DNA from 4 places in the Pantoea sp. SGAir0430 genome. Region 1 is predicted to be linked to each of the others. Evidence: predicted binding sites of a transcription regulator. Region 1 holds the regulator's gene; each other region holds the start of a gene.

What was found. Region 1 encodes PurR, which represses purine synthesis genes. Its sites were predicted from a motif close to CANGCAAACGTTTGCNTG; they were not measured.
Region 2: the regulator PurR is predicted to act here: its motif matches at 3,946-3,963, upstream of guaB (IMP dehydrogenase).
Region 3: the regulator PurR is predicted to act here: its motif matches at 1,204-1,221, upstream of purH (bifunctional phosphoribosylaminoimidazolecarboxamide formyltransferase/IMP cyclohydrolase).
Region 4: the regulator PurR is predicted to act here: its motif matches at 4,155-4,172, upstream of E7738_RS12020 (nucleoside-specific channel-forming protein Tsx).

Annotation. Positions count from the first base shown of each region.
Region 1 covers NZ_CP039427.1:1,227,188-1,232,904, forward strand. The annotation lists gene E7738_RS05875 (C40 family peptidase) at 67-858, shown strand; gene E7738_RS05880 (cytochrome bd-I oxidase subunit CydH) at 915-1,004, opposite strand; gene purR (HTH-type transcriptional repressor PurR) at 1,278-2,303, shown strand; gene punR (DNA-binding transcriptional activator PunR) at 2,300-3,211, opposite strand; gene punC (purine nucleoside transporter PunC) at 3,321-4,523, shown strand; gene cfa (cyclopropane fatty acyl phospholipid synthase) at 4,834-5,717, shown strand, end outside.
Region 2 covers NZ_CP039427.1:108,760-114,476, forward strand. The annotation lists gene E7738_RS00590 (glucose/quinate/shikimate family membrane-bound PQQ-dependent dehydrogenase) at 1-650, shown strand, start outside; gene E7738_RS00595 (con-10 family general stress protein) at 737-919, opposite strand; gene E7738_RS00600 (protealysin inhibitor emfourin) at 1,022-1,351, opposite strand; gene E7738_RS00605 (M4 family metallopeptidase) at 1,348-2,361, opposite strand; gene xseA (exodeoxyribonuclease VII large subunit) at 2,487-3,854, opposite strand; gene guaB (IMP dehydrogenase) at 4,023-5,489, shown strand; gene guaA (glutamine-hydrolyzing GMP synthase) at 5,562-5,717, shown strand, end outside.
Region 3 covers NZ_CP039427.1:2,665,032-2,670,748, forward strand. The annotation lists rRNA gene E7738_RS12670 (16S ribosomal RNA) at 1-731, opposite strand, end outside; gene purH (bifunctional phosphoribosylaminoimidazolecarboxamide formyltransferase/IMP cyclohydrolase) at 1,361-2,950, shown strand; gene purD (phosphoribosylamine--glycine ligase) at 2,969-4,249, shown strand; gene E7738_RS12685 (DUF1481 domain-containing protein) at 4,278-4,943, opposite strand; gene hupA (nucleoid-associated protein HU-alpha) at 5,012-5,284, opposite strand; gene E7738_RS12695 (YjaG family protein) at 5,473-5,717, opposite strand, start outside.
Region 4 covers NZ_CP039427.1:2,505,412-2,511,128, reverse strand. The annotation lists gene E7738_RS12040 (M20 family metallopeptidase) at 1-170, opposite strand, end outside; gene E7738_RS12035 (amidohydrolase) at 167-1,480, opposite strand; gene E7738_RS12030 (LysR family transcriptional regulator) at 1,594-2,493, shown strand; gene yjdN (VOC family metalloprotein YjdN) at 2,565-3,002, shown strand; gene E7738_RS12020 (nucleoside-specific channel-forming protein Tsx) at 3,048-3,914, opposite strand; gene E7738_RS12015 (sensor histidine kinase) at 4,246-5,604, opposite strand; gene E7738_RS12010 (response regulator) at 5,601-5,717, opposite strand, start outside.

The DNA of each region.
Region 1 (5,717 bases):
CGATCAGATTTTTCTAACTTTACCGCGGTCTGGCTTCCTGCCGACGGCTTAACATGTAACCGGACTATGCGTTTACTGATTACGCTTTTCATACTGGCTTTTGCCCAACTGTTCTTTAATGTGGCGGCGGCTTCTCCGCATGCGCCGGTTAATGCCAGTTTGCAGAAAGCGGAGAAAAAGAACGCGCGTGAAGATGAGCGTCGCAAACGACGCCCGGTGAAAACCACCAGCAAAAAGTCACGCCTGACGTCGGTACAGAAGTTCAGGCTGAAAAAACAGCAGAAAAGCGAAACGGTACTTCAGCACACCACGCAGCGCAAATCCCCACTTAAGCTCAGTGCGAAAAAATATGGTCATCAGCGGCTGGCGAAAAAATCGCGTGACGTTGCCGTTGATGATGAAGTGCAGCAGCTGAGCGGCATTAAAATGAGCAAAGCCCACCGCTTGCGCTATCAAAAAGCGCGCGAAACCGCGATGACGAAACTGATGGGCCAGCTGGGTAAACCGTATCAGTGGGGAGGCACCTCACCGCACACCGGTTTCGACTGCAGTGGTTTAGTGTGGTACGCCTACAAAGACCTGGTGAAGTTTAAATTTCCCCGCACCGCCAATGAGATGTATCACCTGCGCGATGCGGCACCAATTAAGCGTGAGATGCTGGAGAAAGGCGATCTGGTGTTCTTCCGCATCAACAACCGCGGCACCGCCGACCATGTCGGGGTTTATCTGGGCAATGGCAAATTCATTCAGTCTCCGCGCACCGGTAAGGACATTCAGATTAGCGCGCTGGGCGAGGATTACTGGCAGAAGCATTACGTTGGCGCGCGCCGTATGATGACGCCGAAAACCGTGCGCTAACCTCAGCGTTGCGCAACAAAAAAGCCGGTGGCTGTTCAGCAGCACCGGCTTTTTTATTAATGCAGAATGGCGGTAAAGCTAAAGGCAATAATCATCAGCAGAGCAGCGGCGGTGGTGGTCAATGCCAGTTTCAAATCGGTACTCATCACAACTCCTTAGTCACACAGTTTGCATGGTTAAATAATTTTCGCACAGTGATGGGCAAAAATCTCGTGTTATCCGCCCCGGCTTGCTAGAATCGCCGCCTTTCGTTGCGCAACAGATTTAGCGCATGCTGCATTGACAGCCTGCTGAAGGATGTTTCCCTGCCCGATTAAGCAGATTAGCCCTGATATTCAGGGCGCAAAACCATTAGCAGACGCAAACGTTTAACAATATACTTATCAGTAAGTTGCGATAAGCCCAGGAGTACCATTTTCATGGCAACCATTAAAGATGTGGCGAAACGCGCCGGGGTCTCAACCACCACGGTTTCGCATGTCATCAACAAAACGCGTTTTGTCGCGGAAGAGACGCGTAACGCCGTATGGGAAGCGATTAAAGCGCTGCACTATTCACCGAGCGCGGTGGCCCGCAGCCTGAAGGTGAATCACACCAAGACGCTGGGCCTGCTGGCGACCTCCAGCGAAGCGCCCTACTTCGCCGAAATTATTGAAGCCGTGGAGAATCACTGCTTTGAGCGTGGTTACACGCTGATTCTCGGCAACGCGCATAACGATCTGCAAAAACAGCGCGCCTATCTGTCGATGATGGCGCAAAAGCGCGTCGATGGCCTGCTGGTCATGTGCTCCGAATATCCCGACGATCTGCTGCAGATGCTGGAAGAGAACCGCAATATCCCGATGGTGGTCATGGACTGGGGCGAATCGCGCGGGGACTTTACCGATACCGTGCAGGACAATGCGTTCCACGGCGGTTACCTCGCCGGGCGATACCTGATTGAGCGCGGCCATCGCGATATCGGTGCTATCCCTGGCCAGATGGAGCGCAACACCGGTGGCGGCCGTCATGCGGGTTTTCTGCAGGCGATGCAGGAAGCGGGCATCAGCGTCCGTCCCGAGTGGATTGTGCAGGGTGACTTCGAACCGGAGTCAGGTTATCAGGCAATGCAGCAGATCCTGAACCAGAAACAGCGCCCGACGGCGGTGTTCTGCGGCGGCGATATCATGGCGATGGGCGCGATTTGCGCGGCCGACGAGATGGGACTGCGCGTGCCGCAGGATATTTCGGTAATTGGCTATGACAATGTGCGCAACGCGCGCTACTTCACCCCGGCGCTGACAACCGTGCACCAGCCGAAAGCGCAGCTGGGGGAAAAGGCACTGGAGATGCTGCTGGACCGCATCACCAGCAAACGCGAAGAGCCGCAGACCATTGAAGTGCAGCCCACGCTGATTGAGCGCCGCTCCGTGGCCGATGGCCCGTTCCGCGATTACCGCCGTTAAGCCACCTTCTCGCTGAGCCACTCGTGGTTCAGCGTCTCCGCATCGCCCAGATATTCCAGTAACCACGCCAGCGCCGGTGACGCGCGCTGCTCAGACCAGCTGACGCAACACGGGCTGTCCGGAAACGGCTGCGGCAACGCCAGCTCCACCAGCGCGCCGCTGTCCAGCAGCGGGCGCGCCAGGTGCCCCGGCACCATGCCCACGCACAATCCAGCCTGCAGGCAATCCAGCCCGGTTTCCCACTCCGGCACCACCAGCCGCCGCTGGTTATCCAGCGTCCACGTCATGCGGCGCGGCAGCGCGCGCGACGTATCTTCCAGCACCAGCGACGGCCAGGCGCGCAGGGTTTCGTCGTCCAGCTGCGGACTGTGGGCCAGCGCATGCTGCGGACTCACCACGCAGCGCCAGTTGAGCGCGCCCATATCCTGAAAGGCGAAGCGGCCGCCGACCGGAATGGCCTGGGTGGCGCCAATCGCCACATCGACACGACCATCAGCCAGCGCGTCCCACACGCCGTTAAATACTTCGTAGCTGATGATCAGCTCCATATCGGGGAAATGGCGGTAAAAATCCTTTACCAGCTGGCGGGTGCGCTGCGGTTTGACGATGCAATCTACCGCGATACTGAGCTGACCGCGCCAGCCATTAGCCAGCTGCTGACACTGGCGGCGCGTGGCCATCATTTTTTTGATAACAGAACGCCCTTCACGCACAAAATGCTCGCCTGCTGCCGTCAGCACCACTTCGCGATGCTGCCGCTCAAACAGCGGTACCGCCAGCCAGCCTTCCAGCTGGCGCACGGTATAGCTGATGGCAGAGGGCACGCGGTGCAGCTCCTGCGCCGCCGCGCTAAAACTGCCGGTGCGCGCTACCGCGTCCACCACCTCAAGTGCATATTCCGACCACATAGTTTTCCCATCAAAAATTTTAACAGCACCCTGCAAATATTAGCGTTTCACAAAGCCCGCTGCACCCTTTTACACTCCCCGCCGTTCAACCTGCCGAGTGAGAAAAACCATGCTGTCATCCAAAGGATTTCTGCCTTACCTTGCCGTGCTGAGCATGCTCGGCTTTCTGGCCACCGATATGTATTTACCCGCCTTCGGCGCCATGCAGCGCGACTTTGCTTCCGCACCGGGCACCATCAGCGCCAGCCTGAGCCTGTTTCTGGGCGGCTTTGCCTGTGCGCAGGTGCTGTGGGGCGTGCTGTCGGACCGCTTCGGCCGTAAACCCATTCTGCTGGCGGGCCTGAGCCTGTTTGCGCTGAGCTGTCTTGCCATGCTGTGGGTGACTAACGTCTGGCTGATGCTGGCGCTGCGTTTTGTGCAGGCGGTAGGCGTGTGCGCCGCAGCGGTGAGCTGGCAGGCGCTGGTGGTTGATCGCTATCCGCAGGCCAAAGCCAACAAAGTATTTGCCACGATTATGCCGCTGGTGGCGCTGTCACCGGCGCTGGCACCGCTGCTGGGTGCCTGGCTGATGGCCCATTTTCACTGGCGCGCCATCTTCCTCGCGCTCACGCTGGTGACGCTGGTGCTGCTGTTCGGCACGCTGAAACTGGCCAGCGCGCCGCGTGCGCGCCACGAAAGCACGCCGCAGCCCAGCTGGCTGACGCTGCTGGCGACGCGTATTTACAGCGGTAACGTAGTGATTTATGCCGCCTGTTCCGCCAGTTTCTTCGCCTGGCTGACCGGCTCGCCGTTTATCCTCGCCGCCGCGGGTCTGAGCCCGGCGGACATTGGCCTGAGCTATATTCCGCAGACCATCGCCTTCCTGCTGGGCGGGTTTGGCTGTCGCGCACTGCTGAACCGTTTTCAGGGTGCGCAGCTGCTGCCGTGGTTGCTGATGATTTACAGCCTGAGCATTCTGGGCCTGTTTGCGGTGGCGCTGATGACCACGCCGCCGCTGGTGGCTCTGCTGCTGCCGTTCTGCGGCATGGCGCTGGCCAATGGCGCGATTTACCCGATTGTGGTGTCCAGCGCCCTCGCCCCGTTCCCGCAGGCCACCGGCAAAGCGGCCGGCCTGCAGAATCTGCTGCAGCTGGGCTTATGCTTCCTCGCCAGCCTGATTGTTTCCGCCGGTCTGCAGCAGGCGCTGTTACATACCACGCTGGTCATGGTGGCCACGGTGATCCTCGCCTGGGCCGGTTTCCTGTGGCAGCGTAGCGCCAGCGCACAAAGTGATATTGCTCACGCTTCCCGTCCCTGCGAAGATAATTGCTAAGGCAACGATTATCGTTAGCAAACTAACGATAAGCCATTGAATACTGACCTGCGTGAGCATATACTCAGTGGGTCAGCATTTCTGCAACAAATCAATAACATAATGAGCGTATTTTTTAGCGACACTGTCGCTGGGATGGCGTCTGCACGATATTCACCTCCGGAGTTGTGGCAGACATTTCTATTCAGATTCATACCTCTGTAATACGTCGGCTATCTGGCGCACGGATTTTCCGTGAGTTCTCTCACAGGCCTGAGGAATTTGACTATTCTTTTTCTCAGGTTCAAATCGGAAAGGTGATGGAGAAGCTATGAGTTCATCGTGTATAGAAGAAGTGAGCCTTGAAGAAAACCAATGGTTTCGTATCGCCCATGAATTACTGGAGCGGGCGGACATTCACATCAACGGCACACGCCCCTGGGATATTCAGGTCAGACATGCGGATTTTTTCAAACGGGTCCTGCAGGAGGGATCGCTGGGCCTCGGTGAAAGCTACATGGACGGCTGGTGGGAGTGTGAACGTCTGGATATGTTCTTCCACCGCGTGCTGAAACATCATCTAGATAAGCAGTTACCGCACCATTTTAAAGATACGCTGCGCATTGCTGCGGCGCGCCTCACCAATCTGCAGTCAAAGAAACGCGCCTGGATTGTTGGTAAAGAGCACTACGATCTTGGCAACGACCTGTTTTCATTGATGCTCGATCCATTTATGCAGTACTCCTGCGGCTACTGGAAAAGCGCGGAAACGCTGGAGCAGGCACAGCAGGACAAGCTGGATATGATCTGCCGCAAGCTGCAGCTTGAGCCGGGCATGACGCTACTGGATATCGGCTGCGGCTGGGGCGGACTGGCGGAATTCGCCGCACGTCATTACGGGGTGAAAGTGCATGGCGTGACCATCTCTGCCGAGCAGCAGAAAATGGCGCAGCAGCGCTGTGCCGGTCTTGATGTGACCATTCTGCTGCAGGATTACCGTGATTTGGACCAGCAGTTTGACCGCATCGTGTCGGTGGGCATGTTCGAACACGTCGGGCCGAAAAACTATGCCACCTACTTCAATGTGGTTGATCGTAACCTGAAACCGGAAGGCCTGTTTTTGCTGCACACCATTGGGGCGATCAGAACCGACATGAACGTCGACCCGTGGATCGATAAATACATTTTCCCCAACGGCTGTTTACCGTCGGTACG
Region 2 (5,717 bases), 1.1 Mb from region 1:
CGCTCAGCTTCCCGGGCTCGCTCGGTGGCATGAACTGGGGCAGCATCTCGTTCGATCCGAACAACCAGTACATGTTCGTTAACGATATGCGTCTCGGCCTGTGGGTGCAGATGATTCCGCAGGACACTACCAAATCGGCTGCCAGCAATGGCGGTGAAGCCATCAACACCGGCATGGGTGCGGTACCGCTGAAAGGCACGCCGTATGCAGTAAACAAAAACCGCTTCATGTCGCCGCTGGGCATTCCGTGTCAGGCACCGCCGTTCGGTACGCTGTCGGCCATCGACATGAAGACCCGTCAGATTGTGTGGCAGGTGCCGGTGGGTACGGTGCAGGATACCGGTCCGTTTGGTATCAAAATGCATGCGCAGATGCCGGTCGGTATGCCGACGCTGGGTGGTACGCTGGCAACGCAGGGCGGTCTGGTATTTATTGCCGGCACCCAGGATTACTACCTGCGCGCCTTTGATAGCTCAACCGGTAAAGAAGTGTGGAAAGCACGTCTGCCGGTGGGCAGCCAGGGCGGACCGATCAGCTATGTTTCGCCGAAAACCGGCAAACAGTACATCCTGATCTCTGCAGGCGGTGCGCGTCAGTCACCGGATCGCGGTGATTACGTGATTGCTTACGCGCTGCCCGACAGCAAGTAAGCCGCAGTAAAAGAAAGGCCGACATCATGATGTCGGCCTTTTTTATTAACCGTCCGTGGCGTACTCCTTCCTGTAAGGATCCTTACTTACTTCTGCTTAGAGGGGCGACGGCTTTTTTGACCTCCTTTTCTTCCAGCTTCCCTGGCTCTCTCAGGATCGTTCCTGAAATTGCCCCCACTGACTTTGCCGCCAGCGCTACCGGCTTCCCTGGCGCGCTCCGGGTCCTCTGCAAAGTTCCCGGCACCGCCTCGTTGCTTGGTTTGTGTCATAGCAGAGACATCATCTAAGGGTGTTTTCTTTGATGTGGACTAGCTAGCCACGTTATCCAGTATAGTCAGTTAGTTACGGCGATGCTGTGGGAACTGTCTAAGTTATTCTTCGCCATCGCGCCACAGCGCCTGCAATTCAGGAGGCGCAACGTTTTCCGGAATCAGGATCACAATCGTTCCGGCTTCGCGGTGGGTCGCGTAACTAATCTGGATGCGGAAATAGCGCTGGTCGCCGCGCCCGATGCTGGCGGCCTGTTCCTCCGGCTCACCGAGCGGCAGCGCCTGCTCCAGCACGTTGCACACGCGCTGCTTCTGCGGTTCCGGCAGCTGCGCCAGCGCAAATCGCCGCTCGCTGCGCAGGCCGGGGATAAATGCAATGCCGCCTTCACGCGCCAGCTCAATGATGGCGTCATCGGTCAGCTGAATATTCACCTTACACCTACCTCGTGCCACGCGGATTGGATCGCCTGTGCCACCGTATTATCAAAACGTTTTGCGGCATGCTGTACGGTAAAGCGCGCAAAGGTGCTGAAATCGGCATCCTGCGGCAATTCCTTATCGCACAGCGTGTCGTACCATGCCTGACCGGCCCGTTCCCAGGCAAAGCCGCCTAGCGCGGTCGCTGCCAGATAGAAGGCGCGATTGGGAATGCCGGAGTTAAGATGCACGCCGCCGTTGTCTTCGCGCGTGTCGATATAGTGATCCATATCGGCAGGCTGCGGATCTTTGCCGAGCAGCGGATCATCATAGGCGGTACCGGGCGCGGACATCGAGCGCAGGCCGCTGCCCTTAATACCCGCCGCCAGCAGCCCTTCGCCGATGATCCAGTCGGCCTGATCGGCGCTTTGCTTAAGGTGATACTGCTTCACCAGCGAGCCGAACACATCGGACATCGATTCGTTGAGCGCACCCGCCTGCTGGAAGTAAATCAGCCCGGCTTCGGTTTCGGTCACGCCGTGCGTCAGCTCGTGCGCGACCACATCAATGGCAATGGTAAAGCGATTGAAGATCTCACCGTCGCCGTCGCCAAATACCATCTGCTGGCCATTCCAGAAGGCGTTCTGGTACTCCTTGCCGTAATGCACGGTGCCATCCAGTTTCAGGCCTTTATTGTCCAGCGAGTTGCGCTGGTAGATCTGCCAGTAGAAATCATAGGTGATGCCGAGATAGTTCCACGCTTCGTCGGCGGCAACGTCACCGTTACCGGGCTGGCCTTCCTCACGGATCAGGGTGCCGGGCAGATTTTGCGTATTACCCGCGTCGTAGATAGCACGCAGCACGCTGCCGGGCTGCGCGGTGCTGGCTGCGCTGGCGGTGTGAGGATGTTCCGCCATCAGCTGTTGCACGTGGGTGAGGGTGCGCCGCGCGTAATCCTGCTGTGCGCCGGAACAGTTATCGATGATGTTTCGCAGAATATACGGAGGAATAACGCTGTAAGGCATGTCGGACTCCCTGACGGATGGGTATGTCAGAAAGTATAGACCCGCTTATCAATCGCGCGCCGCTGCGTCTGCAGCCCGCGCGATTTACGGGGGGTTATCAACCATTTATGCGGCTGAAAAGATTATCACGCCTTACGGCTGCGCGTCTTCTGCGGTTGTAACGCCGTCACCTGACTCTCCACCCAGCCATCATCCAGCCGGGTACGCAGCAGATCGCCGGCATGCAGCTGACGGGTCTTTTTCACCACCTGGCCCTGAGCATCGGTGGTGACGCTAAAGCCACGCGCCAGCGTCGCCAGCGGACTTACGCCTTCCAGCTGTGCTGCCAGCGTACCAAAACGCTGCCGGCTGTGATTGAGCTGTTTTTCCATGCCCTGCTGCAGACGGTAGTGCCACTGCTGTAACTGCTGCTGAGCGCGCAGAATACGTCCCTGCGGCTGCTGGGATTGCAGGCGCTGCAGCAGGCGGTCCTGCTGGCGATGCGCCAGGCGCAGCCGCTGATCGGCCGCTTCCTGCAGACGACGCTGCAGTTGAATCAGCGTGGTTTGCTGCCGTGCCAGGCGCAGCTGCGGATGCTGCTGTTGCAGACGATGCTGCAGCCGGGTGAAGCGGCGCTGCTGCTGCGCCACGTAATAGTCCATCGCCATCTCCATGCGCTGCTGCTGAGACTGCAAACGGCGCAGCAGCTCGATCTGGTTGCGGCTCACCAGTTCGGCAGCGGCAGAAGGCGTCGGCGCGCGCAGATCGGCAACAAAGTCGGCGATGGTGACATCGGTTTCATGCCCAACGGCGCTGACGATCGGCAGGCGGCTGGCAAAGATGGCCCGCGCCACGCGCTCGTCGTTGAAGCTCCACAGATCTTCCAGTGAACCGCCGCCGCGACCGACGATCAGCACGTCGCACTCGTCACGCTGGTTGGCCAGCTCGATGGCGCGCACGATGGCGGCGGGCGCATCAACGCCTTGCACTGCGGTTGGATAGATCACCACCGGCAGCGAGGGATCGCGGCGATGCAGCACGCGCAGCACATCGTGCAATGCCGCGCCGGTGGCGGAGGTGATCACACCCACCTGGCGCGCCGGCTCCGGCAGCGGCTGTTTAAACTGCTGGTCGAACAGCCCCTCCGCCGCCAGCCGGGCTTTCAGCTGCTCAAACTGTTGCTGCAGCAGCCCTTCACCGGCCGGATGCATGCTTTCGATAATCAACTGATAGTCGCCGCGCGGCTCATACAGCGTGATGCTGGCACGCACCAGCACCTGCTGACCGTGCTGCGGGCGAAAGCTGACGCGTCGATTGCTGTTGCGGAACATGGCACAGCGCACCTGCGCGCCATCGTCCTTCAGGGTGAAGTACCAGTGACCGGAAGCGGGCTGAGTGAAATTGGAAATTTCAGCGCTGAGCCACACCAGGCCCATCTCATTTTCCAGCAGTTGGCGCACCGTGGTGTTCAGGCGGCTGACAGTAAAAATATTGGCGGTTGGCGGTAGCGACATGTGATGAGGATCAAATTTCAAATCAGAGGGTTAATTAACCGATACTACATGCCTGCCCCGGAGGATCAAGACTTTTTCCGAAAAAACACTGGAGGCAACCGATTTCGGCCTGTATAATGCCGCGGCAATATTTTATCTGTTTTAAACGCCCCAGGTGGAGATATTGCAATGTTAAGAATCGCGAAAGAAGCCCTCACATTTGACGACGTCCTGCTCGTTCCCGCTCACTCCACTGTTTTACCCAACACGGCCGATCTCAGCACCCAGCTGACCAAAAACATCCGTCTCAACATTCCTATGCTGTCTGCAGCGATGGACACCGTGACCGAAGCCGGTCTGGCGATTGCGCTGGCGCAGGAAGGCGGTCTGGGCTTTATCCACAAAAACATGTCGATTGAGCGCCAGGCGGATGAAGTTCGCAAGGTGAAAAAACACGAAAGCGGCGTCGTAACGGAGCCACAGACCGTGCTGCCAACCACCACGCTGGCCGAGGTGAAAGAGCTGACCGAACGTAATGGCTTCGCCGGTTATCCGGTGGTCAACGCCGACAACGAGCTGGTGGGCATCATTACCGGTCGTGACGTGCGCTTCGTGACCGATATGACGCTGCCGGTGACCGCGGTCATGACGCCGAAAGAGCGCCTGGTGACGGTGAAAGAGGGTGAAGCGCGTGAAGTCGTGCTGCAGAAAATGCACGAAAAACGCGTCGAGAAAGCGCTGGTTGTTGACGACAGCTTCCACCTGCTGGGCATGATTACCGTTAAAGATTTCCAGAAAGCCGAGCGTAAACCTAACGCCTGTAAAGATGCGCAGGGTCGTCTGCGCGTCGGTGCCGCGGTGGGTGCCGGTGCCGGCAACGAAGAGCGCGTTGATGCGCTGGTCGCTGCGGGCGTTGACGTACTGCTGATCGACTCCTCGCACGGCCATTCCGAAGGCGTGCTGCAGCGTATCCGTGAAACCCGCGCAAAATATCCAGACCTCGAAATCATCGGCGGCAACGTGGCGACCGGTGCAGGCGCACTGGCGCTGGCTAACGCGGGCGTGAGCGCGGTGAAAGTGGGCATTGGCCCGGGCTCCATCTGTACTACCCGTATCGTTACCGGTGTTGGCGTACCGCAGATCACGGCAGTATCCGACGCGGTTGAAGCGCTGGAAGGTACCGGTATTCCGGTCATCGCTGACGGTGGTATCCGTTTCTCTGGCGACATCGCCAAAGCTATCGCCGCGGGCGCGTCGGCGGTAATGGTCGGCTCCATGCTGGCCGGTACCGAAGAGTCGCCGGGCGAAATCGAGCTCTACCAGGGCCGTGCGTTCAAATCCTACCGCGGGATGGGTTCACTGGGCGCGATGTCCAAAGGCTCGTCTGACCGCTACTTCCAGAGCGATAACGCCGCCGACAAACTGGTGCCGGAAGGTATCGAAGGGCGCGTTGCCTATAAAGGCCGCCTGAAAGAGATCGTGCACCAGCAGATGGGCGGCCTGCGCTCCTGCATGGGCCTGACCGGTTGCCCGACCATCGACGATCTGCGCACCAAAGCCGAGTTCGTGCGCATCAGCGGCGCCGGCATCAACGAAAGCCACGTGCACGATGTGACCATTACCAAAGAGTCACCGAACTACCGCATGGGTTCATAATCCCGTAAGATTTCCCGCCCGGCTCCAGCCGGGCGCTTTTATTATTAAGTCCATCCCAATGGAAACGCCTCAATGACGACTGAAAATATTCATAAACATCGTATTTTGATCCTCGATTTTGGTTCTCAGTATACGCAGCTGGTCGCGCGCCGCGTGCGTGAGCTGGGCGTCTACTGCGAACTCTGGGCGTGGGATGTCACCGAAGAGCAAATCCGCCAGTTCAACCCG
Region 3 (5,717 bases), 1.4 Mb from region 1:
CCTTCGCCACCGGTATTCCTCCAGATCTCTACGCATTTCACCGCTACACCTGGAATTCTACCCCCCTCTACGAGACTCAAGCCTGCCAGTTTCAAATGCAGTTCCCAGGTTAAGCCCGGGGATTTCACATCTGACTTAACAGACCGCCTGCGTGCGCTTTACGCCCAGTAATTCCGATTAACGCTTGCACCCTCCGTATTACCGCGGCTGCTGGCACGGAGTTAGCCGGTGCTTCTTCTGCGGGTAACGTCAATCGGCGAGGTTATTAACCTCACCGCCTTCCTCCCCGCTGAAAGTACTTTACAACCCGAAGGCCTTCTTCATACACGCGGCATGGCTGCATCAGGCTTGCGCCCATTGTGCAATATTCCCCACTGCTGCCTCCCGTAGGAGTCTGGACCGTGTCTCAGTTCCAGTGTGGCTGGTCATCCTCTCAGACCAGCTAGGGATCGTCGCCTAGGTGAGCCATTACCCCACCTACTAGCTAATCCCATCTGGGCACATCCGATGGTGTGAGGCCCGAAGGTCCCCCACTTTGGTCTTGCGACATTATGCGGTATTAGCTACCGTTTCCAGTAGTTATCCCCCTCCATCGGGCAGTTTCCCAGACATTACTCACCCGTCCGCCACTCGCCACCCAAAGAGCAAGCTCTTCTGTGCTGCCGTTCGACTTGCATGTGTTAGGCCTGCCGCCAGCGTTCAATCTGAGCCATGATCAAACTCTTCAATTTAAGTTTGATTTGCTGCAACGAGTGCAGCGATGCTCTGTGAATTAAACTTCGTAATGAATTACGTGTTCACTCAGCAAAGACTTGATATTTTTTAAAGCCCGTAGGCTTGTGATATCAATCCTGCGAGTGCCCACACAGATTGTCTGATAAATTGTTAAAGAGCGGTGCGACGCGGCGTTCGGCCTGCTGTCGCGAGGTGGCGTATATTACGCTTTCCTCCTTCAGAGTCAAACACTTTTTTCAGCGTTTTTCCCCGGCGGAAGTTCTTAACGAAGCTTCCTGTCTACACCGCATTCCGTAAGTCGTTGTGCCGTGTCGATGGAGGCGCATTATAGGGAGTTGTTCGGCACGCGCAACCGCTAAATTCAATAAAAACAATCGTTCGCTGCATTCCACAGCAAAACCCCGCCTTATACCCGGTTACACACAAAGTTATCCACATCTGCAGCCGGTAATAAATTTAGGCGAGCATCGCGCAAACGTTTTCGCTACAATGCCCCGCGACGTCAAGGATGCCCCTTTTGGGGCGTTACCTGAGGTAAATGTTCTCTTCTATATATAGAGAGAGAAAGTTAAGCCTGATGTAACGCTCTTATTTACGCGAAACAAAGCCAAGGGATAAAACCACCATGCAACAACGTCGTCCTGTACGCCGCGCTCTGCTCAGTGTCTCTGACAAAGCCGGTATCCTCGAATTTGCTCAGGCCCTCTCCCATCGTGGTGTTGAGCTGCTCTCCACAGGTGGCACCGCACGCCTGCTGGCAGATGCCGGCCTGCCCGTCACGGAAGTTTCTGACTACACCGGTTTCCCGGAAATGATGGATGGACGCGTCAAAACGCTGCACCCCAAAGTGCACGGTGGCATTCTGGGCCGTCGCGGCACCGATGATGCCATCATGGCCGAGCACGCCATCAATCCTATCGACATGGTGGTGGTGAACCTCTATCCCTTTGCCCAGACCGTGGCGAAAGCCGACTGCAGCCTGGAAGATGCCGTTGAGAACATTGATATCGGCGGCCCCACCATGGTGCGCTCGGCAGCCAAGAACCACAAAGACGTGGCGATCGTGGTAAAGAGCAGTGACTACGACGCGATCATCGCGGAGCTCGATGCCAACGAAAACTCCCTGACGCTGGAAACCCGTTTCGATCTGGCCATCAAAGCCTTTGAACACACCGCCGCTTACGACAGCATGATTGCCAACTACTTTGGCAGCCTGGTACCGGCCTATCACGGCGAGAGCACCGCGCCGGCCGGCCGCTTCCCGCGCACCCTGAACCTCAACTTTATTAAAAAGCAGGATATGCGTTACGGCGAGAACAGCCATCAGGACGCTGCTTTCTATATTGAAGAGCAAGTCAGCGAAGCGTCGGTCGCCACCGCACAGCAGCTGCAGGGCAAAGCGCTGTCCTACAACAATATTGCCGATACCGATGCGGCACTGGAGTGCGTCAAGGAGTTCAGCGAGCCAGCCTGCGTTATCGTCAAGCACGCTAACCCATGCGGCGTCGCCGCAGGCGATTCAATTCTTGCCGCCTACGAGCGCGCTTATAAAACCGATCCGACCTCGGCGTTCGGCGGCATCATCGCCTTTAACCGTGAGCTGGATGAAGCGACCGCGCAGGCGATCATCAGCCGTCAGTTCGTGGAAGTCATTATTGCGCCATCGGCCAGTGAAGCGGCACTGCGCGTGACCGCAGCCAAACAGAACGTCCGCGTTCTGGTGTGCGGTCAGTGGCAGAGCCGTGTGGCCGGTCTCGACTTCAAACGCGTCAACGGTGGCCTGCTGGTTCAGGATCGCGATCTTGGTATGGTCGATGCCAGCCAGCTGCGCGTTGTCAGCCAACGTCAGCCAACCGAACAGGAACTGCGTGACGCGCTGTTCTGCTGGAAAGTGGCGAAATTCGTTAAATCCAACGCCATTGTGTATGCACGCGACAACATGACGATCGGTATTGGCGCGGGCCAGATGAGCCGCGTTTACTCTGCCAAAATTGCCGGCATCAAAGCCGCTGACGAAGGACTGGAGGTGAAGGGTTCCGCCATGGCTTCCGACGCCTTCTTCCCGTTCCGCGATGGCATTGATGCCGCAGCAGCAGTGGGCATCACCTGTGTGATCCAGCCGGGCGGTTCCATTCGCGATGATGAAGTTATTGCTGCCGCCGACGAGCACGGCATCGCGATGATCTTCACTGACATGCGTCATTTCCGCCATTAATAGCCTGGAGCCGTAACGATGAAAATTTTAGTGATTGGTAATGGTGGACGTGAACACGCGCTTGCGTGGAAAGCAGCACAGTCGCCGCTGGCAGAAACCGTATTTGTTGCGCCAGGCAACGCCGGTACCGCGCTGGAGCCGGCCCTGCAGAACGTGGCCATCAGCGCCACCGATATTCCGGCCCTGCTGGCGTTTGCGCAGCAGGAAAACATCGACCTGACCATCGTCGGACCGGAAGCGCCGCTGGTGATTGGCGTAGTCGATGCGTTTCGCGCTGCCGGCCTGAAAATCTTTGGCCCGACGCAGGCGGCCGCGCAGCTGGAGGGCTCAAAAGCCTTCACCAAAGATTTCCTTGCCCGCCAGCAGATCCCGACGGCGGAATACCAGAACTTCACCGAGGTGGAACCCGCGCTGGCTTACCTGCGTGAGAAAGGTGCGCCGATCGTCATCAAAGCGGACGGTCTGGCCGCGGGTAAAGGCGTCATTGTCGCCATGACGCTGGCCGAAGCGGAAGCGGCAGTACAGGACATGCTGGCCGGCAATGCATTTGGCGACGCAGGTCACCGCATCGTCATCGAAGAATTCCTTGATGGTGAAGAAGCCAGCTTCATCGTGATGGTGGACGGCGATAATGTCCTGCCAATGGCCACCAGCCAGGATCACAAACGTGTTGGCGACGGCGACACCGGGCCGAACACCGGTGGCATGGGCGCTTACTCACCGGCACTGGTAGTGACCGATGAGATCCACCAGCGCGTGATGGATCAGATCATCTGGCCAACCGTCAACGGCATGAAAGCGGAAGGTAACACCTACACCGGTTTCCTGTATGCCGGTCTGATGATCGACAAAGCCGGTCAGCCGAAGGTGATCGAATTCAACTGCCGCTTCGGCGATCCGGAAACGCAGCCGATCATGCTGCGCCTGCAGTCGGATCTGGTCGCGCTGTGCCTCGCCGCCGTCGACGGCAAGCTCAATGAGCAGCAGTCACAGTGGGATCCGCGCCCGTCGCTCGGCGTGGTGCTGGCCGCAGGCGGTTATCCGGGCGACTACAACACGGGCGATCAGATCCACGGTCTGCCGCTGGAAGACGTACCGGACGGGAAGGTATTCCATGCCGGCACCACCCTGAAAGATGACCTGGTGGTGACCAGCGGCGGTCGCGTACTGTGCGTGACTGCGCTGGGTGAAGATGTGGCGGCAGCGCAGAAGAATGCCTACGCGCTGGCACAGCACATCTCATGGAACGGCAGCTTCTGCCGTAATGATATCGGTTACCGCGCGATTAACCGCAAGTAAGCCCCCGGCGGCGGCCAGCTGGTCGCCGCTAAAAATCAGCCTCTTTCGGCTGCCAGCGGCACTCATCTTCCGGCGTGGCACGCAGCAGTTGAATCCCCTCTGGCGCTTCCAGCCACGACAGGGTAATCGGCTGTTGCTGCCCCTGCTGTTGTCGATACAGCGTCGCCAGCGTGTCGCGATCGAACGCCACATTCACCTGCTGCCCCTCACAGTCACGGACCTGCGTACCGCCCTGCCAGTGCCCCTGCCGCAACAGTACCCGGCCACTCAGCAGTGCATTGCTCTGCGCCAGCATGCGCTGCGCGTCAAACCGGTACAGCTCGACGCTGTCGGCGCTGACGGCTTCACGCCGGCCAGCCAGCTGTCGCTGCATAAAATTGAGGTTGCCCTGATGGTCGAAACGCAGGGTTACGTCGTCCGGCTGCTGGCCAGTGACGTGCCGTTCCACGCTCAGCAGTTTATCCGCCTGCCAGATATAGTCGGTGGTTTCCCGGCTATCGCCATTGAAAGGGGTGTAGACAGTACGCAGATGGACGGCTTCGTGGTCGCCGTTTTTACGCCAGATTCGCACCGTGCCACGGTCAGACAGATAGCCGCTGGCGGTGAAAGCCGGAAGATCGGGAGTGGCACTGCAGCCGGTGAGTAATACCCCGAGGAGGATGGCGCAGAGGCGCTGAGGAGAGATGTTCAGCATAGCAGGCCCCGGTAACAAAAAGGGGCGAAATCGCCCCTCTTTTAAAGCTAAACCGCGATGCGGAAAACTTACTTAACAGCGTCTTTCAGTGCTTTACCAGAGACGAACGCTGGCACGTTAGCTGCAGCGATTTTGATCTCTTTGCCAGTCTGCGGGTTGCGACCGGTACGCTCAGCGCGGTGGTTCACTTTAAAAGTACCAAAACCAACCAGTTGTACAGCATCACCTTCTTTCAGAGACTCAGTGATCGCAGCCAGGGTAGATTCCAGCGCAGCTTTAGCCTGGGTTTTAGACAGGTCCGCTTTCTCTGCGATCACATCAATCAGTTGAGTCTTGTTCATAAGTTATCCTTAAAGTGTATTTATCGCTTGCTAAGCAACGAGTGCGAGGGAAAAGCCATATTCTGGCACTCTTCAGCCTGCACGCACCGATAGCCACAATTTTCAGCCCCCCAAATGTAGACCAGACAGGGGGCTGATGTGAAGCCTCCAGGCGCGGTAATTCGGGCCTGAAGTCACGTTTTCTCGCCTTATTGCTGAAAATTTATACCGATGTTACTGATTCCGGCTTCACGCAGGTCTGCACGTAGTCCTTTGATTAGCTCCAGGTCCCGTTCTTCGCACTCTGCCAGCAGGCGAAAAATCTCCCACTGCAGGTCCCATTCGTCAATTACCGCCTGGTTGTCACGCAGCTCTTCGTCGCTCATTTCGCGACCGGCCTGGGTCATTTCAAGGATGGCCACGGTGGTGATCGACGTGCGGCTGACTTCGATGG
Region 4 (5,717 bases), 1.3 Mb from region 1:
ACGCCGCGCTCGACCTCAAACCCCTCCTGGGCCAGCGCATCGGCCAGCAGCGCAGACGATTGCGTCTCTTCGAAACGGGTTTCCGGCACGTCCCAGATCGCATCGCTGAGGGCACTGAAGCGCGCCTGATGCTGGTCGATGTAGCGATCGATAAAGTCGTGTGCGCTCATCGGGCACCGCCGAATTGCGTCTGATTAAGCGCCAGCGTAGCCAGCATCTGCACGGCAGTGGCCATCACCGCTTCATCAAAGTCGAACCGCGCATTGTGATGGCCCGCCGCCAGCTCGCAGCCGAAGATGACGTAAGACGCCTGGCCGCCGCGCTGCTGCACGCGCTCCATCATATAGGTGGCATCTTCGGAACCGGCCGCCTGCTGTTTGCTGTCTATCACCGAACTGAACAGACCCAGCGCTTCGGCCTGCTGATGGATAAAACTGACCCACGCCGGGCTCGGCGTGCAGCTGCGTGCACCGCCCATCAGCGTGACCTCGTGCTCAACGCCGTACATCGCCGCGGCACCGGCAATCACGCGCAGCGCCTGCTGATAGATATCGTCATTAACCTGATTACTCGCGCCGCGCGTTTCCACCTTCATCAGCGCAACATCCGGCACTACGTTGCGTCCGCTGCCGGCCTGTAAGACACCAACGTTAACGCGCGCCACGCCGCCGCTGTGCTGCGGCAGAGTGTGCAGCGCCAGCGTAGCCTGCGCCGCCGCCAGCAGTGCGTTGCGTCCCTCTTCCGGTTTGCCACCGGCATGCGCGCCGACCCCGGTAAAACGCACGTCCAGTTTGGTCGTGGCGAGAAAGCTGTCGCTGCCGCAGACGATCTCGCCCGGCGGCACGCCGGTTCCAAGGTGAATGGCGGTGAACAGATCGACATCATCAAGCACGCCCGCGGCCACCATGGCTTTGGCACCGCGTACGCCTTCTTCCGCCGGCTGAAAAATGAGTTTTATGCGACCGCTCAGCTGGTGCTTCATCGCCATCAGCACGCCCGCCAGCGCCAGACCTATGGTGGTGTGACCGTCGTGGCCGCAGGCGTGCATCATGCCGGGATTACACGAGGCGAAGCCTTCGCGCGTCGGCAGGTGATCGGCGGCGGCGCTTTCCGTCTGGTCGAGCGCGTCCATATCAACACGAAAGCCCATCACCGGACCGGGACGGCCGGTGTCCAGCGTTGCCACCACGCCGCAGAAACCGCCGGAGAAGTGGGGCAGCCACTGTGGCAGCGCGCCCTGCTGCAGCGCACGCGCTTCCTGCTGCGCCAGCACTTCAGCAGACGGCAGACCCATGCGCGCATCGGCATCAATCACCTCACGGCCCAGCTGCAGCTGATAACCAAGACGATGCAGCTCTTCCGCCACCAGCGTGGCGGTGCGGAACTCCAGCCAGCCGGATTCAGCATACTGGTGCAGGTCGCGGCGCCATGTCTGCATCTGCGGTATCCGCGCGTTGACGAGGTCGGAAAGGGTGTTCATCGGCTGTTCCTTAGTGTTGGTTTTTTATGCATTCAACCGAATCTACACAATGGTATTAAGGCGCATAAGATGCGAATATCTTGTGACCGATAGACAACGGTTATCACCTAATCATGGCGGCCAATCTCAAACTTCATCAGCTGCGCGCCTTTGTTGACGTGGCCCGCCAGGGCAGTATTCGCGCTGCCAGCCGGCTGTCGGGCCTGTCACAGCCGGCGTTAACCAAAGCGATTCAGGAACTGGAGCTGGCGCTCGGCGCGCGCCTGTTCGAGCGTCGTCAGCAGGGCGTGATGCTGACCGATGTCGGTGAAACCTTTTTTCGTCATGCCTGTCTGGTGCTGGAGGAACTGCGCGTGGCGCAGGAGGATATCCAGCAGCGGCTCGGTCTGGCCGGTGGCAAAGTGAATATTGGGGTGGGCGGCAGCATTGCGCGTACCGTGATGCCGCAGGTGATAACCCAGTTTCATCGTGAATATCCACTGGTGAAAGTGCGTATCGTTGAGGGCCAGCTGGTGTCGATGGTGCATGAACTGCGTCAGGGCGCGCTGGATTTCACCATCAATACCTACGACCGGCATCACTTCGATCAGGAGCTAATTTTCGAGCGGCTGATGCAGCGCGAGTATCAGGTGGTGATGCGTAAAGGGCATCCGATGGCGCATGCGCGCTCGCTGGCCGAGTTGCAGCACTGCGACTGGACTATGCCGACACCGCAGGGCAGTTATTACCGACTGCTGCATGACCTGTTCGGTGAGCGCGGCATGGCACCCAAAATCGCGGTGACCTGCGAGACCTTTATGGCCTGCACCAGCCTGGTGGCGAAGAGTGATTTTGTCAGCATCATTTCGCGCGACGTGATTGAAGACCCTACGCACGGCGGGCAGCTGATCGCGCTGGATCTCGACGATCCGCTGCCGAAAGCCACCTTTTATCTGATTCAGCGTAAAGACACCGCGCTGACGCCGATGAGCGCTTACATGGCGCAGCTGTTTCGCCGCTACTGCCAGCCGTGACGGGCGAAAAACTGCATCGTCTACACTTTAGGTGTACGACACGCGTTTACGCACTCTCAACGGAGGTTACGATGCAGGTGAGTCCTTATTTATTTCTCTACGGTCGCTGTGAAGAAGCGATTGCCTTCTATCTGGAAGCCACCGGCGGCGAAATTCTGCAAAAAATGACGTTTGGCGATATGCCGGAGCAGGGCGAACAAGTGGGCGATCAGTCGGTGCCGCCGCTGCCGCCGGAAAAGATTATGCATGCGCATCTGCGCATTGGTCAGGGCGAGCTAATGCTGAGTGATGGCAATACCGCCCAGCCACCGGCGTCCGAACATGCCGGTTATGCGGTGAGCCTGGCCACGCCAGATGAAGCGGAGGGTAAAGCCTGGTTTGATAAGCTCTCTGCGGGCGGCAAAGTGACCACTGAATGGCAGAAAACTTTCTGGTCGAACGGCTTCGGGATGTTTATCGATAAGTTCGGCATCCCATGGCGCATCAACGTGGTGAAGCCACAGGCGTAACAGACTGGCGTGGCCGTGATGGTAAGCGGCCACGCCGGAAGCGGTTTAGAAGTTGTAACCCACCACCAGGTAGTAACCCCAGCCGGTTGATTTCACTTCAAACGGACCGTTGCCGAAGTTCAGCTCCTGGCCATCAGCCCACTGGCCGCCGTTGTGGAAGTAACGCGCCACGGTAGAGACATGCCAGTGATCGTAGTTCAGCGACAGAATGTGGCTGGAGGCAATTGAGTTGCTGGTGCGTGAGCGGTCAGACTTGTCACGCAGATCGGAGCCCCAGTCAAAGTTGGTGAAACCGATGTAGCTCAGCTTGCCGCCCCACAGGTCGGTAATCGGTACAAAGTATTTCACCTTGAAGCGATAACCATCCCAGCTGTTTTCGTTCGCCGCGCCGTAGTTTTCCCACTGGTATTTCGCGTACACGTTCAGTGACAGGCCGATATCGCTATGGGTATCAATGTCAGTACCCAGACCCATATACCAGGTGTTCTGACGGCTGTCGCTGTTGCGACCCATGTCGTAGATGTAGTTGTTAGCGAAGTACCACTCTTTGAACGGTCCGAACGCCAGGCTGGTGCCGGTCAGCTTATCAATGGAGAAGCGTGGCTCAATTTCCATGAACATCGGAGAACCGTGGTCAAAAATACCGTTGGCATTGCTGTTACCCACGCCAAAGAAGTTGGTCAGGTCAAGGTAGCCGTAGAAATCAAACCAGTCCTTTTTAGTAAAGGCTTCGTATTCGAGATACACATCATTGTTGAACTGGGGTCCGAAGCGGGTGTGATAACTGCCTACCACGTTCACGCTCTGATGCCACCAGTCAGAAAGGTACTGCGGATCGCTTTCCGCCGCCTGTGCGGCGCCGGTCCAGCTACTGGCCAGTAAGGCCCCTGCTATCAACGTTTTAAATTTCATTATTTTTTAACCACTTACTCGTGATCGCCGCGCAAATGCTGCGATCTGGTGAAATCGATCCCAGGGGATGGGCAGTGTGCTGTTGTCGCCGGTCTGACGCGCCGGATTTTCAGGCCCGCGTAATGTGCCTGTAACAGAGCGATAGAAAATAGATTTTGATCACGTTTGTCAAAAAGTGTTGCATTTCGATTCAGTAAATATGTGAGCTTGATCACATAAAGGTCGTGTAACGAACGGAACCCCGCAACCGTTTACGTTGTCGGGATACGCAGAGAACTGGCAGGAGAAGAAAATAACCGGCGCGGATTAACGCGCCGGAGGAGGAAAGACGTCAGGGAAGGGTAACGCGCACCTGCAGGCCACACACTTCACCCTGCGGGTTCAGGCAATTCGACAGAGCCACCTGCATCTGATGCTTTTGCGCCACGCTGCGCACGATCGACAATCCTAAGCCGCTGCCCTGCGCCTGGACATCCGGCGAGCGGGTAAAGCGATCGAAGGCGCGCTCGATAAACGACTCCGGCATGCCGGGGCCGTTATCGACAATATCCACTACCGTATGATGACCGACGCGATGCAGCAGCACATCCACCAGGCTGCCCTCCGGCGTGTGCAGCATGGCGTTGCCGATCAGGTTATCGAACAGGCTGCGCAGATCGGATCGGCTGGCGTGCAGACGATAGTGCGCGGTGCCGTTGAAGCCGATATCAATGCCGCGCTTGTCCGCCACCACCATCAGTTGCTCAATGCTCTCCTTCAGCAGGTCATCAAGCTCAATGGTCTCGACGCTGGCGACCACGGACTGATCCTCCTGGCGTGAGATATTCAGCAACTGCGTCACCAGATGGCGCGTGCGCGTGACGCCCGCTTCCAGCTGATCAAACTGGCGGCTGGCTTCGCCCGGCAGGATGTGCTGACGCAGGTTCTCCAGCTGTAACGTGACGGCGGTGACCGGCGTGCGCAGTTCATGCGCGGCATCCTCAAGGAACTGGCGCTGTGACGACCAGGCCGCGCGTAGTTTATCCAGTAGCGAGTTATAGGCATCGACCAGCGGCAGCACTTCGTCCGGCAGACCGTCCGGCGACACGCTGTGCGGATGCAGGGTTTCCTGCGCCGCAATCTGGCGCGACGCTACGCGCAGATCGCGCGTAATGGCCCGTACCACCAGCCAGATCACCAGCAGCGACAGCGGCATCATCAGGATGAGCGGAATGATGGCGGAGAGTACGCGTTTCACCATCAGGCTCTTCATGTAGCCGACGTTGTGCAGCACCTGAATATTGCCGATCTCGCTGCCCAGCTCGCCGGGTCGGGTGTAAACGCGCCACTGACAGTCATCGCCGCAGTCGCCAACTTTTAAATCTGACCAGCCTTTTTTGCTCTGCAGGGGCGCGTGCAGCGCCGGCCAGGAACTGGCGCGCAGGTGATTATTGGTGTCCCAGAGCTGAACGATATAGGTACTTTTCAGCTTCTCCTGCTGCATCACCATCGGCATCAGTGCCGGCATGCGCTGGCTGCTTGACCAGGCATCGGCAATTTTAGCGAGCTGGTCGTCCTTCATGGTGCCCATCATGTCGCCATAGCAGTGGTAGAAATACCAGGTGACACCGCCGATCATCGCCAGATGCAGCAGCACCAGCGTGGCCAGCAGTTTGTTGCGCAGCGACCGCATAAACGTAAAGGATCTCATATTGCCGGCACCCGCCAGCCCAGACCGCGTACGTTGCGAATCACTTCGTTATCGAGTTTGCGCCGCATGCCGTGAATCAGCACGTCCACGGCGTTGCTGGTGACCTCTTCGCC